2 regions of the Streptosporangium sp. NPDC002607 genome follow, and region 1 is predicted to be linked to the other one. Evidence: riboswitches for the same ligand, from Rfam matches in the RefSeq annotation. Region 1 holds a riboswitch; the other holds the start of a gene.

Region 1 (7,149 bases):
GCGCCGGGGCGGGAGCCGCGGTCACGACACCGGGAATCTCGGCGACCGTCGTCATCGGCTTCTCCCCGGACGGTACGGCGACCGGGGCGCCATCGGCATTTTCATCTGCTCCTCCTCAGGCGGGGGTCGATCGCGAGGTAGGCGAGGTCGACGATCGTACTGACCGTCACGTAGGCGAGGGCGGAGATCAGCACGACCGCCATCACCAGGGGCAGGTCCTTGCTGTTCACCGCGCCGACGGTGATCTGGCCGAGCCCGGGGCGGCCGAACACGGCCTCCACGATGATCGCGCCGCCGAGCAGGAAGCCGGTGAACCAGCCGGTGAGGGTGACGGCGGGGAGCAGCGCGTGGCGCAGGGCGTGCCGGGCGACGAGCCGCCACTCGGTGATGCCGCGCGAGCGCGCGGTCACCGCGAACGGCTCCTCCAGCGCGCGTTCCAGGCCCTCGCGGAGCACCTGGCCGAGCACCCCGGCGATCTGCAGGCCGAGCGCCAGTCCCGGCAGTACGAGCGAGACGAACCCCCGGTCACCGGAGACGGGGAACCAGCCGAGGGTGAAGGAGAAGACGGCGAGCAGCAGGATGCCGACGAGGAACGGCGGGACCGAGACGACGGCCAGTTCCGAGAGCCCGACCAGGCCGCCGAGCCAGGACCGGCGCCCGGCGGTGGCCAGGGCGAGCACCAGGGCGAGCAGCACCCCGAAGGTCGCGGCGGTGAGCGCGAGCTGGACCGTCGGCCAGATCTGGGAGGCCAGGATCTCCCCCACACCGCGCTGCAGGACGTAGGAGTGGCCCAGGTCGCCCTGGAGGAGGCGGAGCAGGTAGTCGCCGTACTGCTGGAGCGGTGAGCGGTCCAGCCCCCACTCGGCGATGATCTGCGCCCGCCGTTCGGGGGTGTCGAGACCGTCGCCGATCAGCACGTCGATCGTGTCGCCGGGGGCGAGCATCAGCGCGAGGTAGGCCGCGGTGGCGGCGGCCCAGAGCACGGCGACACCCGCTCCGAGCCGCCTGGCCACCGGGCCGAGCCACCCGGCGGCGGCCAGCCCCCGCCGCCGGGTGAGTATGAGGGTGCTCATGTCCCGATCCGGAGGTCATAAGCACTGTTGGGGGTGCCGGAGACCGGCTCGAAGGTGATGCCGGTGACGCCCGCGCCGTAGGCGATCTGGTCTGCGGGCACGTACAGCGGGAGCAGCAGCGCCTCGTCCGTGACCACGGTCTTCTGCACCTTGGCGTAGAGCTCCTTGCGCTCGGCGAGGTCGGAGGTCGCCGACGCGTCGGCGAGCAGCCTGTCCAGCTCCGCGCTCTCGAACCTGGTGCGGTTGATCGCGGCGCCCTTCGGCAGGATCAGGTTGAGCGCCGCCCCGGCGTCGGTGTCGCCGCGCGAGTTCTCGAAGATCTCGTACTCGTTCTCGTCGGCCGCCTTCTGCGCGGTGCCCTGGTCCACGAGCTTGACCTGGAAGTCGATGCCGGCGCTCTGCTTGACCGCCGCCTGGACGGCCTGGGCGAGGATGTCACGGCGGTCGCGGACGAACGGCGCGGCGCTGACCGTGCGGACCGTCAGCCGCTTGCCGTCCTTGACCCGGTAGCCCTCGGCGTCACGTCCGTTCCAGCCGGCCTCGTCGAGCAGCTTGTTGGCCCGTGCCGGGTCGTTGCCGAAGGTGTTCTCCAGCGAGGGGTCGTAGAACTGCGGGCTGCCCTGGCCGATGACACTCCAGGCCCGCTTGGCGGTGCCCTGGTAGACGGAGTTGAGCACGGCGTCCACGTCGACGGCGTCGCGGAACGCCTCGCGGACCCGCTTGTCGTCGAACGGGGGGCGGGAGACGTTGAAGTAGTAGGAGAACGCGCTGCCGGAGTTGAGACTGGTCTCCAGCTTCAACTCCGGGTTGCCCTTGATGAGGCCGATCTCGGTGGCGGGCACGCCCTCGATCACCTGTACCTGCCCGGAGGTGAGCGCGCCGACCCGCACCGCCGCCTCGGGCAGGAAGCGGTAGGTGACCTCGGCCAGGTGTGCCGGTCCCTGGTGGGCGGCGCCGGCGGGCGGCCAGTTGTAGTTCGGGTTGCGCCGGTAGTGGACCTCCTGGCCGGGGGTGAACCGGTCGAGGATGAACGGCCCGGTGCCGACCACGTCGACGCCGCCCGCCTTGAGGTCCTTGGCGTTCTTCAGCGACTTCGGGGAGACCTGGCCGGCGAGCGGGGAGGAGAGGAAGTCCAGGAACAGTCCGTCCGGGGCCTTCAGCGTGACCTTCAGGGTGTACGGGGCGCTCACCTCGGCGTGGTCGAAGTTGCGCAGCTGGATGGCGCTGACCGCGGCGTTGTAGCCGGGCGAGACGAGCTGGTCGAGGTTGGCCTTCACCGAGGCGGCGTCGAACCGCTCACCGTCGTGGAAGGTCACGTCGTCACGGAGCTCGAAGGTGTAGGTCAGACCGTCCTTGGAAACCTGCCAGGAGGTGGCCAGCCACGGCAGGAAATCACCGTTCCCGCCTCGGGCGATCAACGCGTCGAACTGGTTGTGGACCAGGAGGCGCGCCTTGTTCTGGCCCCACTGGTGCGGGTTGAAGGTGATCGGCTGCGTCTCCACCGCCCACACGAGCGATCCTCCGTCGCCGCCGGTGCCGCCCTTCGCGCCGGCCGCCGTGGTCGGGGTCCCGCTCTCGGCTCCGCAGGCCGCGAGCGCCAGCACCCCGGCGAGCGTCAGAGCGCCCCATCGCAACTTCACGTTCTTCTCCTTGTGCTGTGGTGCGTCGTGCTCGTTCGGGACCGGGTCCATGCGATCTGTCGCGGGGTTCACGCGACGTGCCGCCTTATCTGGGTGCCGACGGCCTCGGACAGGACGATCCGGGCGAGGGCGTCGGCGTGGCGGAAGAGCGGGGCGTTGCGGCGGGGCCTGGCGAAACCGCCGGTGACCTGGCCGCCGACGACCCAGGGGCCGAAGGCGAACCTGCGCGAGTGCGGGGTGCCGGACCTGTCGACCAGGCGGCGGTCCGCGGCCCGCACGTTCACCAGCCCCGACTTCTCGTCGAGCTCGCCCCGGTCGCGGAGCGCGCCGATGAGCGGGTCGGTGGCCCGGCTCACGCTGGGCGCGGGCAGCCTGGCCTCGACGAGGGTCGTGGCCGTCACGCCGCCGGGCACGGTGGGGCTCTGTGCCCGCCAGCGCCCTTCGTGGTGGTCGACCTTGAGGCCGGCGCCGAGGAAGGTGAGCACCCCTGCCTTGGCCAGGGCGCGCAGCTCCGCAAGCCGGGGTCCCGGCGGGCCGCTGGCGAGGTAGCTGAAGAACCCGTGGAACCACGGATCGGAGATGCCCAGCTCGGCCAGGACCCCGTAGACGGAGAGCAGCCCGAGGATCAGGGCGTGGTCGGCGCTGTGCGCCGGGTCGGCGCGCCGTTCCAGGTCGACCGCGAGGTAGCCGTGCATCCACTTCTGCAGCCCCGCCCGGTCACCGAACCTGATGCCCTCCAACGGCCGGTCGAGCCGGTCGAAGTCGAGCCGGTCCAGGTGCCGGGGCACGGCCGTACGGATCAGCTTGCGCATGCCCGGGCTGCGCCACTCCTGGTCGGCGAACGCCTCCGCGAACGCCGCCCAGTCCAGCCTGGCGCGCTTGGGGTGGGCGGTGATGAGCTCGTGGTAGTACGCGAAGGCGAGCTCCTTGGCGACCAGCGGCCACACGTCCCGGCGGAAGTTCCACGGGCCCTCGCCCAGCGCCTCACGGGTGAGGAAGCGCGGCACCGGCGGGTGTGCGCCCCCGAAGGGGTAGCCGGTCTTGGAGTGGTACGGCACGCCGCGCCGCGATCCCACGTGCAGGAGGGGCTCCCGCCCGCCGGGCAGGTAGACCAGCTCCCCGTCGTACTCGCGGACGAACCGGCCGCCCCGGCCCGAGGTGAGCAGCACCATCAGGTCGACGAAGGCCAGCCCCATCCCCCGCACGATCACCGGCTCTCCGGCGGGGATGCCGTCCAGGTCGAGGTCGGCCGCGTATCCGGTGGGCAGGTAACGCAGCCCGCCGCGCGCGGCCAGGTCGGCCAGCGCCCGCTCCTCCCCGCTCGGGGTCACGTCGCCGTGTCCCTGGGCCAGGATCACCGCGTCGACCTCGATCGTCCGGCCGTCCTCCAGCCGTACCGCCTGGCCGCCGGGGATGTCGGCGAGATCGACGGCGCGGACCGGGTGCACGTGCACCCGGACCCCGCGCGGGGCGGTCGCCACCGCGTGCCTGAAGACATGGGAGAGGTAGCCGTTCTGGGCCGGGCGGGAGGCGAAGGCGCCGGGGTCCCCGCCGAGCCACTCGGCCAGCGTGGGGCCTGGACGGATCGGCCCCTCGCAGCGCACCGACTCGTCGGTGAAGAGCGTCACGTCGGCGGCGGCGGAGTTCATCCAGAGCAGCTCGGGCTGGTCACGGCGCCAGACGCGGCCGCCCCCCGGCGGGTGGGGGTCGATCACGTGGACGTCGAGCGAGGGCCAGCCGAGCAGGTCGGCGGCGTTGGCGCAGATGCGCTCCACCAGGCAGGTGCCCGTCGGGCCGGCGCCGACGACGGCGATCGAGGCGCTCATACGGCGGCTCTACGGTGCGGCCGGTAGTGGCCGTGGGTGTCGGGGTCGACGGGGCTCGCGCAGTTCAGTGTGCTGGTCTTCGACATGTGGCACTCCCGGACATGTCTCGGTGACCCCGGTGAGGGGGTCCGCGCTTGCGGCACGCCGACCGTGCCGCCAGGTCTCCCCCGGGGGCACCCCGCCGCGGTGCGAGGGTTGCCGGTCAGCCAGCCGGGGCTTCGCACTGACACTCTTAACCTATTTAGAAGGTAGGAAATACATAGATCTCTGTCAAGGCTTAATGTTGGGGAATGTCCTATGAGATGGTGAAGGTGGTCTACCGCAAATACGACGGATCACTGCACTGGAACCACAGCGGCCTCCTGCTCGGCGAGGACGAACACGGGGTGTGGACCGGCTGCGCGGCCAACTCCGTCGGCCGCAAGGGCCACGGGCCCGAGGTGGCCTCCCCGCACGCCTTCGTGATGCTCTTCCCCCGCGACGCCTGGTGGACCGCCGCCTTCAACTCCGCCCCGCACAAGCACGAGATCTACTGCGACATCTCCACGGTGCCACGGTGGAGCGACGGCGAGGTCACCATGGTCGACCTCGACCTCGACGTGATCCGGACGCGCCGGAACCCGGCGAAGGGCCGCACCAGCCGGGTCTTCCTGGACGACGAGGACGAGTTCGAGGAGCACCGGGTCAGGTACGCCTACCCGCCCGAGGTCGTCCGGAGCGCCCGCGCCTCGGCCGCCTGGCTGATGGAGGCCGTCACCGCCCGCACGGCCCCCTTCGACGCCGCCCCGCGCTGGCTCACTCTGGTCAGCTGAGATGCGCCGAAGTGACTACAGCGGCGGGAAGCCGGGGGTGCGGCGCTCGACGAAGCTGGCGACGCCCTCGGCGAAGTCCGGCCGGGTGAAGGAGTCGACCATCAGGCGCGCCGCGGCCGACTCCGACGCCTCCAGGGTTCGCTGCCAGTCGCCCCAGATCTGACGCTTGATCACGGCCATCGAGGCCGGAGAGCTGTACGTCGCCAGCTCGTGGGCGTAGGCCAGGGTCTCCTCGATCAGCCGCTCTCCCGGCACCGCCCGGTTGGCCAGGCCCAGCTCGCAGGCCTCGGCACCGGTGAAGGTGCGCCCGGAGAGCAGCAGGTCCATGGCCCTGGCCTGCCCGGCCAGGCGGGGCAGGATCCACGACAGGCCGTACTCGGCGACCAGGCCGCGCCGGGCGAAGGCGGTGGTCCACTTGGCCTCGGCGGCGGTGAAGACCAGGTCGCAGACCAGGGCGTGGACCATGCCGAGCCCGGCGCAGGCACCGTTGACCGCGGCGATGATCGGCTTGCGGATCGTGGTCGGGAAGGTGTTGGGACGCCGGTCGGGCTCCCCCGCGTACGAGCCGTCCCGGATGGCGGTGAGCGTCTGGAAGTCCGCCCCGGCGCAGAAGCCCCTTCCCGCCCCGGTGACCACGATCACCCGGACCTCGGGATTCTTCTCCGCCTCGGCCAGCTGGTCGAAGTAGCGGCGGCCCATCTCGTCGGTCCAGGCATTGAGCCGGTCCGGCCGGTTGAACGTCAGCGTCAGCACGCCCCGCTCGATCGACGGCAGCACCAGGTCGACCATCGCCTCTCCCTCCCGGAAGCCCTCGGGGCGCTCCCGCACAGGAGCTCCCCGCCCGGAGAGCTACAGAATATCGTTCTACACCTTTTCCCTCCCCGGTGTCAGCATGTGCGAGCGGACCAGGTCCTCGACGCCTGCGCGCAGGCCCAGGAAGAGGGAGGTCCGCTTGACGGCGAGGGCCCGGTAGGCGGGCAGGTCGATCGGGACCTCGGCGGCGACCCTGCCGGGCCCGCAGGCGAAGACGAGGACCCGCTGGGCGAGCAGGACCGCCTCCTCCACGTCGTGGGTGACCATCAGCACGGTCGTGCCCGTGTCGCGCCACACCTCGCGCAGGAAGAGCTGCATGTCCTCCTTGGTCTGCACGTCCAGCGCCCCGAAGGGCTCGTCGAGCAGGAGTACGGCCGGCTCGCACGCCAGCGCCCTGGCGATCGCCACCCGCTGGCGCTGCCCGCCGGACAGCTGCCGGGGCAGCGCGCCCGCCAGGGACGACAGCCCGACCTCGCCGAGATACCAGCGGACCCGCCGTTCCCGGTCGGCCCCGGAGATCGGCAGTAGCCGCAGTCCGAAGGCCACGTTCTCCGCGACGGTGAGGAAGGGGAACAGCGCTCCCGACTGGAAGACCAGCCCGCGCTCGGGACCGGGGCCGACGACGGGTGCCCCGCCGAGCGTGATGGAGCCCGCGCTGGCCGGGGAGAGCCCGGCGATCAGCGACAGCAACGTTGACTTGCCCGAGCCGCTCGCCCCGACCACGCACACGAACTCGCCCGGCTCCATCGACAGGTCGATGCCGTCCAGGACGCGGGTGGTCCCGTAGTCCTTGGCCACGCCGCGCAGCACGAGGGTCATGCCGTCCACCTTCCGAGACGGTCGCGCAGCACGCGCAGCACGACGTCGATCAGCAGGCCGACCGCCCCGATCACGATGAGCACCGCGAAGATCTTGTCGGTCTGCAGGAACCGCTGGGCCCGGACGATCCGGTAGCCGAGCCCGGACTCGGCGGCGATCAGCTCGG
Region 2 (7,149 bases), on a different contig from region 1:
CGTGGAGGTCACCCACGTGGAGACGGTGGAGCAGCTGCGGACCGCGGAAGGCATCGTGGTCCACGGATTCCCGCTGACCAACTTCCAGCCCTACCGCCCGGGTGACGCCTTCTCCAAGGACCTGCTGGGCCACCCTGGAGTCGATCTGTTCCTCGCCGCGCGGGACGGGGTGCCTGCCGGGGCCTGCATGACCGTCGTCGACGGTACGGTCGGCGGGACCTACTGGGTGACCACCCTGCCCGAACACCGCTCCCACGGAGTCGGACGGGCGCTCATGCACGCGGTCCTGGCACACCTGGGGGACCTCCCCGCCACCCTGAGCGCGGCCAAGGCCGGCAAGCCGCTCTACGACTCCCTCGGCTTCGACACCATCACCGACGCGACCTGGTGGATGTGACCGGGCCCCGGGCAACGGAACCCCGCCTGGGAGCCGAGCTGCGGGACCGGCCAAAAGTACGGCCGAGACGGTGCGAACCCTGCTTTTGACCGATGCCCGGTACCGAACCGGGTCCGCAGGATGCCCCCATGCCAAACGAAGACTCCCCTCCGGTGCTGAAGGCCGAGGAACTGGCCGGGCATCACGGCGGCGGGCCGGCGCGCCCGCGTCGGGCCGACGGCCGAAAAACCCCCGCGACGTCCTCCCCCGGCCGCCCGCGTATCGCCGCGCTCGACGTACTGCGCGGGTTCGCGCTGTGCGGGATCCTGCTGGTCAACGTCAAGCCGATAGCCAACGTCGACGTCGGCCACGTCGTCGTGGATTCGCCGGCAGGCCCGGAGGGCGCGTGGCCGGGGCTGCTCCTCGATCAGCGCTTCTTCCCGATCTTCTCCCTGCTGTTCGGCATCGGCTTCTCACTGCTGCTGAACTCCGCCGTGGACCGCGCCGCCGCCCCTCGGACACTCCTGCTCCGCCGGCTCCTGGTGCTGCTCGGGATGGGCCTGGCACACATGTTCCTGCTGTGGCGGGGCGACATCCTCACCGTCTACGCCGTCATCGGCCTGCTGGTGCTGCTGCCCTCGACCTGGCTGCCCCGGTGGGCCGTGGCCGGCCTCGCCCCCGTGCTCCTCGCGGCACCGTTGATCGCCGGCCAGAACGGGATCGTGCTGGTCCCCGGGCTGTTCCTGCTGGGCTCGGCCCTGGTCGGGTACGGGGTGATCGACCGGATGGAGCAGTCCACCCGGGTACCGGCCGTGCTGGGCCTGGTCTTCGCGGCGGGGGCGGTGCCCGCCCTGTGGTGGCAGGTCGGCCTGGCCGGCGACACGAACGACCCGGGTTTCGGCCTCTCGATGGCCGTGGCCGGATTGCTGCTCGCGGGAGTGTACGTGTGCGTGCTGCTGGTCCTGCTCAGGACTCCGCTCCGACCGGCGCTGCGGGCCGTCTTCGCACCACTGGGCCGGATGGCGCTGACCAACTACCTGACCGCCACGATCCTGGTGCTGGCGACCGGTCGCGTCCTTGGCGGCTCGCCGGAGAGCTGGTCCCCGGCGACCGTGTTCCTGATCGCCGGCGCCATCCTCTCCGCCCAGTGGCTCCTCTCCACCCTCTGGCTACGCCGATACCGCTACGGCCCCCTCGAATGGCTCTGGCGCTGGGCCACCTGGGCCCAGCGCCCGCCCTTGCGCCGCTCCCCCTGACGGCACCGCGCGCGAGCCGGTTCAGACCCGCACGTCGAGGGCGGTGAGGCCACGGATGACGTACCCAGGGCCCCAGCCGGGCTCGGTGGCGAGTTCCAGCTTCGGCGCCTTGCGGAGCAGGGCGCCGAAGGACTCGATCAGTTCGATCCTGGCCAGGGGGGCGCCCAGGCAGAAGTGGATGCCCGCGCCGAAGGAGATGTGCGGGTTGTCCACCCGGCCGACGTCGAAGCGGTCGGGGTCGGCGAAGACCTCGGGGTCCCGGTTGGCCGAGCCGAACAGCAGCGCCACCTCGGTGCCGCGCGGGATGTCCACCCCGCCGACGGTGATGTCCTCCAGGACCCAGCGCTCGAACATCTGCAGCGGGGTGTCCCAGCGCATCATCTCCTCGATCGCGGTGGGCAGCAGGCCGTGGTCGGCACGGAGCCGCTCCAGCTCGCCCGGGTTGCGGAAGAGCGACCACCATCCATTGCCCGTGACGTTGACCGTGGCCTCGTGCCCGGCGTTGAGCAGCAGCACGCAGGTGCCGACCAGCTCCTCCTCGGTGAGCTTGTCGCCCTCCTCGGCCACCAGGGCGAGCGCGCTGATCAGGTCGTCGCCGGGGTTCGCCCGGCGGGCGCGGGCCAGCTCGACGAGGTAGGCGGAGAACTCCTCGGCCGCGCGTACCGCGGTGTGCTGGGCCTCGACGGAGGGGTTCAGCTCGTACATCCCGCAGATGTCGGCGGACCAGGGGCGCAGCAGGTGCCGGTCGGCCTCGGGCACGCCGAGCATCTCCGCGATCACGGTCACCGGGAGCGGCTCGGCGACCTCGGAGATCAGGTCTCCACCGCCGCGCTCGACGAAACGGTCCACCAGTCCCCCGGCGATCTCGGCGACCTTGGGGCGGAGCGCCTCGACCATGCGCGGGGTGAACGCCTTGGAGACCAGGCGCCGGAGCCGGGTGTGCACCGGCGGCTCGACGTCGAGCATCCCGGCCCTGACCACCCGCCAGAACGGGTCCTGGAACTCGGGGTCGTCGGGCCTGCCGAACTCGGCGTGGGTCGCCACGTGCAGGTAGGAGCGGCCGAGCCGGCGGTCGCGCAGCAGCGCGTTGACGTCGGCGTGCCGGGCGACCAGCCACTGGCCGGTCGGTTCAAAGAAGCTGACCGGCCGCTGCCGCCTCAGCTCGTCGTAGACGTCGTACGGATGGGCGACGAATTCCGGATTCCAGGGATCAAAGCGCACACGGACATCGTAATGTCGCCCCATGCGTAAATTGCCTGTTCCGCCCCCTGGAGCTGGGCAGACGGATGCCCGGTGGCCCCACGACGGGTGAGAGCGCCATCGCCTGAGGCTGAGCCGTCTGCCGACGCTCGACAGCCCGCCACAGGCCGCTACACCTCGGTCGGGCTGCCCGACTTCTCGGGCTGGGCCGTCTTGGTGCGCAGCCGGATGTTCAGCAGCTCCACGATGAGCGAGAAGGCCATCGCGAAGTAGATGTAGCCCTTGGAGATGTGCTGCCCGAGGCCCTCGGCGATCAGCACGACGCCGATCAGCACCAGGAACGACAGGGCGAGCATCTTGATGCTCGGGTGCTTGTCCACGAAGCGGCTGATCGGGCCCGAGGCGAAGAGCATCACCAGGACCGAGACGATCACGGCCGCGACCATGACACCGAGCTGGTCGACCATGCCGACCGCGGTGATGACCGAGTCGAGGGAGAAGATGATGTCCAGCAGCATGATCTGGGCGATCACCGAGCCGAAGGAGGCCGCGGCCTTGGCGCTGCCGTGCCCGGTCTTGCCCTCGATGCTGTCGTGCATCTCGATGACGCTCTTGCCCAGCAGGAAGAGACCACCGGCGAGCAGGATGAGATCCCGTCCCGAGATCGGCTGACCGAGGACCTCGAAGAGCGGCGATGTGAGTTTCACCACCCACGCCAGCGCCAGCAGCAGCGCCAACCGGCTGACGAGGGCCGCGAGGAGGCCCAGCCTGCGCGCCTTGTCGCGCTGCTCGGGCGGGAGCTTTCCGGCCAGGATCGAGATGAAGATGATGTTGTCGATGCCTAGCACGATCTCCAGGGCGACGAGGGTGATGAACCCTATCCAGATCTCCGGGTTGGTCACCCAGTCCAACATCTGAGCCTCCAGCTCGTCCTACTTGATCACTGCCGGCACGACGAGATCCGTCGTTCGGCGTTATTCAGCCACTACCAGGACAAACATCACCCGCCGCCAGGCGCCACCCGGCTCACTGCCCAGACGAACGGGACTCCTCATGAGTTCCCGAACATGAGAGACAGCACTTGCGAATTCCCGCCAGACGTCGGTTATAGTTCCCCCGTAGGTCATGAGTGCCAGTGACAAGCCCCGGCTCGCTGGCCGGCAACCCTCGCGTCCGCGGCGGGGTGCCCCGGGTGAGGACCTGGTCCGGCACGAGGTGTGCCGGGCAAGCGCGGGCTCCAGGCACCTATGCCATGGGTTGGGGTCCGATGACCTCGAAGGAGCCCTGGCGTGTCCGCACTGACGATCCTCACCGCCACAGCCGCCGACGCAGCCGACGCGGCCACCCCCACGACCGCCCTCGGGACCACCCCGGTGACCGTCCCCGCGACCCGTACGTCCGGCGACCGGCCGATCCCCGCCGTGCTCGGCTCCGACCTGGAGGTTCCGGTCAGGGGCGGCAGGCTCGTCCGCTACGCCAACCTCGACTACGCCGCGAGCGCCCCCTGTCTGGAGCCGGTGAGCGCCGCCGTCGCCGCCGCGCTCCCGGCGTACTCCAGCGTCCACCGAGGCGCCGGGTACGCGTCCCAGCTGACCACGGCCCGCTACGAGCAGGCCAGGCAGACGGTACGCGCCTTCGTCGGTGCCCGTCCCGACGACTCGGTGATCTTCACCAGGAACACCACGGACGCGACCAACCTGCTGGCCCGCAGCCTGCCCGAGGGCACCACCGCCGTGGTCTTCGAGACCGAGCACCACGCCTCGCTGCTGCCCTGGGAGCGCGCCCTGCGGCTGCCGGCCCCGGCCTTCCCCGGCGAGGCGGTCCGCGCCGCAGACGAGGCCCTGGCCTCGGTCGAAGGTCCCAAGCTGCTGGTCGTGACCGCCGCCTCCAACGTCACCGGGGAGCTCTGGCCGATCGCCGCGCTGGCCCACATCGCCCACCGCCACGGCGCCCGCGTCCTCGTCGACGCCGCGCAGCTCGTCCCGCACCGCCGCCTCAACCTGACCGCGCTCGACCTGGACTACGTGGTCTTCTCCGGCCACAAGCTCTACGCCCCGTTCGGCACCGGCGCGCTGATCGGCCGTTCCGACTGGCTGGCCGACGCCGAGCCGTACCTGCGGGGCGGCGGGGCGGTGAAGGCGGTGAACGACGACGAGACCGAGTGGCACGACGACCCCGAGGCCCGCCACGAGGCCGGAACCCCGAACGTTCTGGGCGCCATCGCGCTGGCCGCGGCCTGCGACGCCCTGACCGCCACCGGCTGGACCCCGCTGGTCCGCGAGGAGGAGCGCCTCCTCGACCGGCTGCGCGCGGGCCTCGCCTCCGTCCCCGGCGTGCAGGAGCTGTCCCTGTGGGGGCCCGACCATCCGCGCGTCGGCATCGTCTCCTTCGTGGTGGACGGCCGCACCGCCCGCGAGGTCGCCGAGGCCCTGGCCGGCGACTACGGCATCGGCGTCCGGGACGGCAAGTTCTGCGCCCACCCCTTCGTACGGCACCTGCTGGACGCCAAGGACGGCGGCTGCGACGACCCCACCGCCTCCGCGGTGCGCGCCTCCATCGGCATCGGCACCACCTCCGAGCACGTCGACCGGCTGATCACCGCACTGCGGGATCTTGCCTCGCGCGGCTGACGTGACAGCATAGGCATATGAACGAGCCTCGCCGTGAGCTGAGCGTGGGGATGGGAGCGGGTGCCGCCGCCGTGCGGGAAGCGCGCGGCAAGGAGCTCGCGACCGAGGACATGATCCTCAACATCGGGCCGCAGCATCCGTCCACGCATGGCGTGCTGCGGCTGCGACTCACCCTGGACGGGGAGCGGATCAGCTCGGCCGAGCCGATCGTGGGCTACATGCACCGAGGCGCGGAGAAGCTGTTCGAGGTGCGTGACTACCGGCAGATCATCATGCTGGCCAACCGGCACGACTGGCTGTCGGCGTTCGCCAACGAGCTGGGCGTCGTCCTCGCGGTGGAGCGGATGCTCGGCATGGAGGTGCCGGTCAGGGCGGTCTGGACACGCACGCTGATGGCCGAGCTCAACCGGGTGCTCAGCCACCTGATGTTCCTCGGCTCCTACCCGCTGGAACTCGGCGCGATCACCCCGGTGTTCTACGCGTTCCGGGAGCGCGAGACCCTCCAGGCCGTGATGGAGGAGATCGCCGGCGGGCGGATGCACTACATGTTCAACCGGGTCGGCGGCCTGAAGGAGGAGCTGCCCGAGGGATGGCTGGGCCGGGTCGCGACGGCCGTGGCCGACGTGCGGCGACGGCTGCCGGACATCGAGAACCTGATCGCCGGAAACGAGATCTTCCTCGCCCGTACCCGCGGGGTGGGCGTGCTGGACCGCGAGACGGTCATGCAGTACGGCGTGAGCGGCCCGATCGCCCGCGCCTCCGGCGTCGACCTCGACCTGCGCAGGGACGAGCCCTACCTCGCCTACGGCGAGCTGCCGGTGAAGGTGGTCACCCGCTCCGCCGGAGACTGCCACGCCAGGTTCGAGGTGCTGCTGGAGCAGGTGAAGGTCTCCCTGGACCTGGCGGACGCCTGCGTGCGGCGGCTCCGCGAACTGCCCCAGGGGCCGATCAACCAGCGCCTGCCCAAGGTGCTGAAGGTCCCCGAGGGCCACACCTACGCCTGGACGGAGAACCCGCTCGGCCTCAACGGCTACTATCTGGTCTCGCGCGGGGAGAAGACACCGTGGCGGATGAAGCTCCGATCCGCCTCCTTCAACAACGTCCAGGTGCTGCGCGAGATGCTCCCCGGCAACCTGGTCTCCGACATGGTCGCCATCCTGGGCTCGATGTTCTTCGTCGTCGGCGACATCGACAAGTGAGGCACGGTCAGCAGCACATGATCGAACCCGGCAGGGACCAGGAGAAGGCGACTCCCCCGATGACACCCGCGTCCCCCACCGGTCCCGGCGGCTCTCCGACCGGCGACAGGCCACCGCGGGACCGGTACGTCGACTGGTTGCGCGCGTTCAGCCTGCTCGTCGTGGTGCTCTGGCACTGGGCCTTCACGATCCTCCAGTGGGGGCCGAACGGCCCCTCGCCGACGAGCCCGCTGGGCTTCACCTCGGGGCTGTGGATCTTTACCTGGCTGCTGCAGGTGTTGCCGCTCTTCTTCTACGTGGGCGGGTACGTCCACCTACTGTCCTGGAACCGCGCCCGCGAGCACGGGATGGGCATCGGCACCTTCGTGTGGCGGCGCATCCGCGGCCTCGCGATCCCGACGCTGGCGCTGGCCGGAACCTGGATCGTGCTGGGCGCGGTCGTGACGTGGGCGTTCGGGATCAAGTGGATGGACCGGGTGGTCCTGCTC

Evidence for each region. Region 1 has a riboswitch for S-adenosylmethionine ahead of ACWD3H_RS27665 (FAD/NAD(P)-binding protein). Riboswitches for the same ligand answer to the same signal wherever they lie in the genome.
Region 2: another riboswitch for S-adenosylmethionine. It lies ahead of ACWD3H_RS00665 (aminotransferase class V-fold PLP-dependent enzyme); the one in region 1 lies ahead of ACWD3H_RS27665 (FAD/NAD(P)-binding protein).

The regions. Positions count from the first base shown of each region.
Region 1 is NZ_JBSFWD010000027.1:30,057-37,205, reverse strand. Features, by position in the region: gene ACWD3H_RS27680 (ABC transporter permease) at 1-55, opposite strand, end outside; gene ACWD3H_RS27675 (ABC transporter permease) at 102-1,073, opposite strand; gene ACWD3H_RS27670 (ABC transporter substrate-binding protein) at 1,070-2,713, opposite strand; gene ACWD3H_RS27665 (FAD/NAD(P)-binding protein) at 2,782-4,539, opposite strand; SAM riboswitch class IV at 4,665-4,777, opposite strand; gene ACWD3H_RS27660 (DUF402 domain-containing protein) at 4,830-5,351, shown strand; gene ACWD3H_RS27655 (enoyl-CoA hydratase-related protein) at 5,367-6,179, opposite strand; gene ACWD3H_RS27650 (ABC transporter ATP-binding protein) at 6,216-6,983, opposite strand; gene ACWD3H_RS27645 (ABC transporter permease) at 6,980-7,149, opposite strand, start outside.
Region 2 is NZ_JBSFWD010000001.1:140,031-147,179, forward strand. Features, by position in the region: gene ACWD3H_RS00645 (GNAT family N-acetyltransferase) at 1-397, shown strand, start outside; gene ACWD3H_RS00650 (DUF418 domain-containing protein) at 526-1,632, shown strand; gene ACWD3H_RS00655 (cytochrome P450) at 1,654-2,853, opposite strand; gene ACWD3H_RS00660 (TerC family protein) at 3,003-3,746, opposite strand; SAM riboswitch class IV at 3,954-4,069, shown strand; gene ACWD3H_RS00665 (aminotransferase class V-fold PLP-dependent enzyme) at 4,122-5,462, shown strand; gene ACWD3H_RS00670 (NADH-quinone oxidoreductase subunit D) at 5,480-6,661, shown strand; gene ACWD3H_RS00675 (acyltransferase family protein) at 6,658-7,149, shown strand, end outside.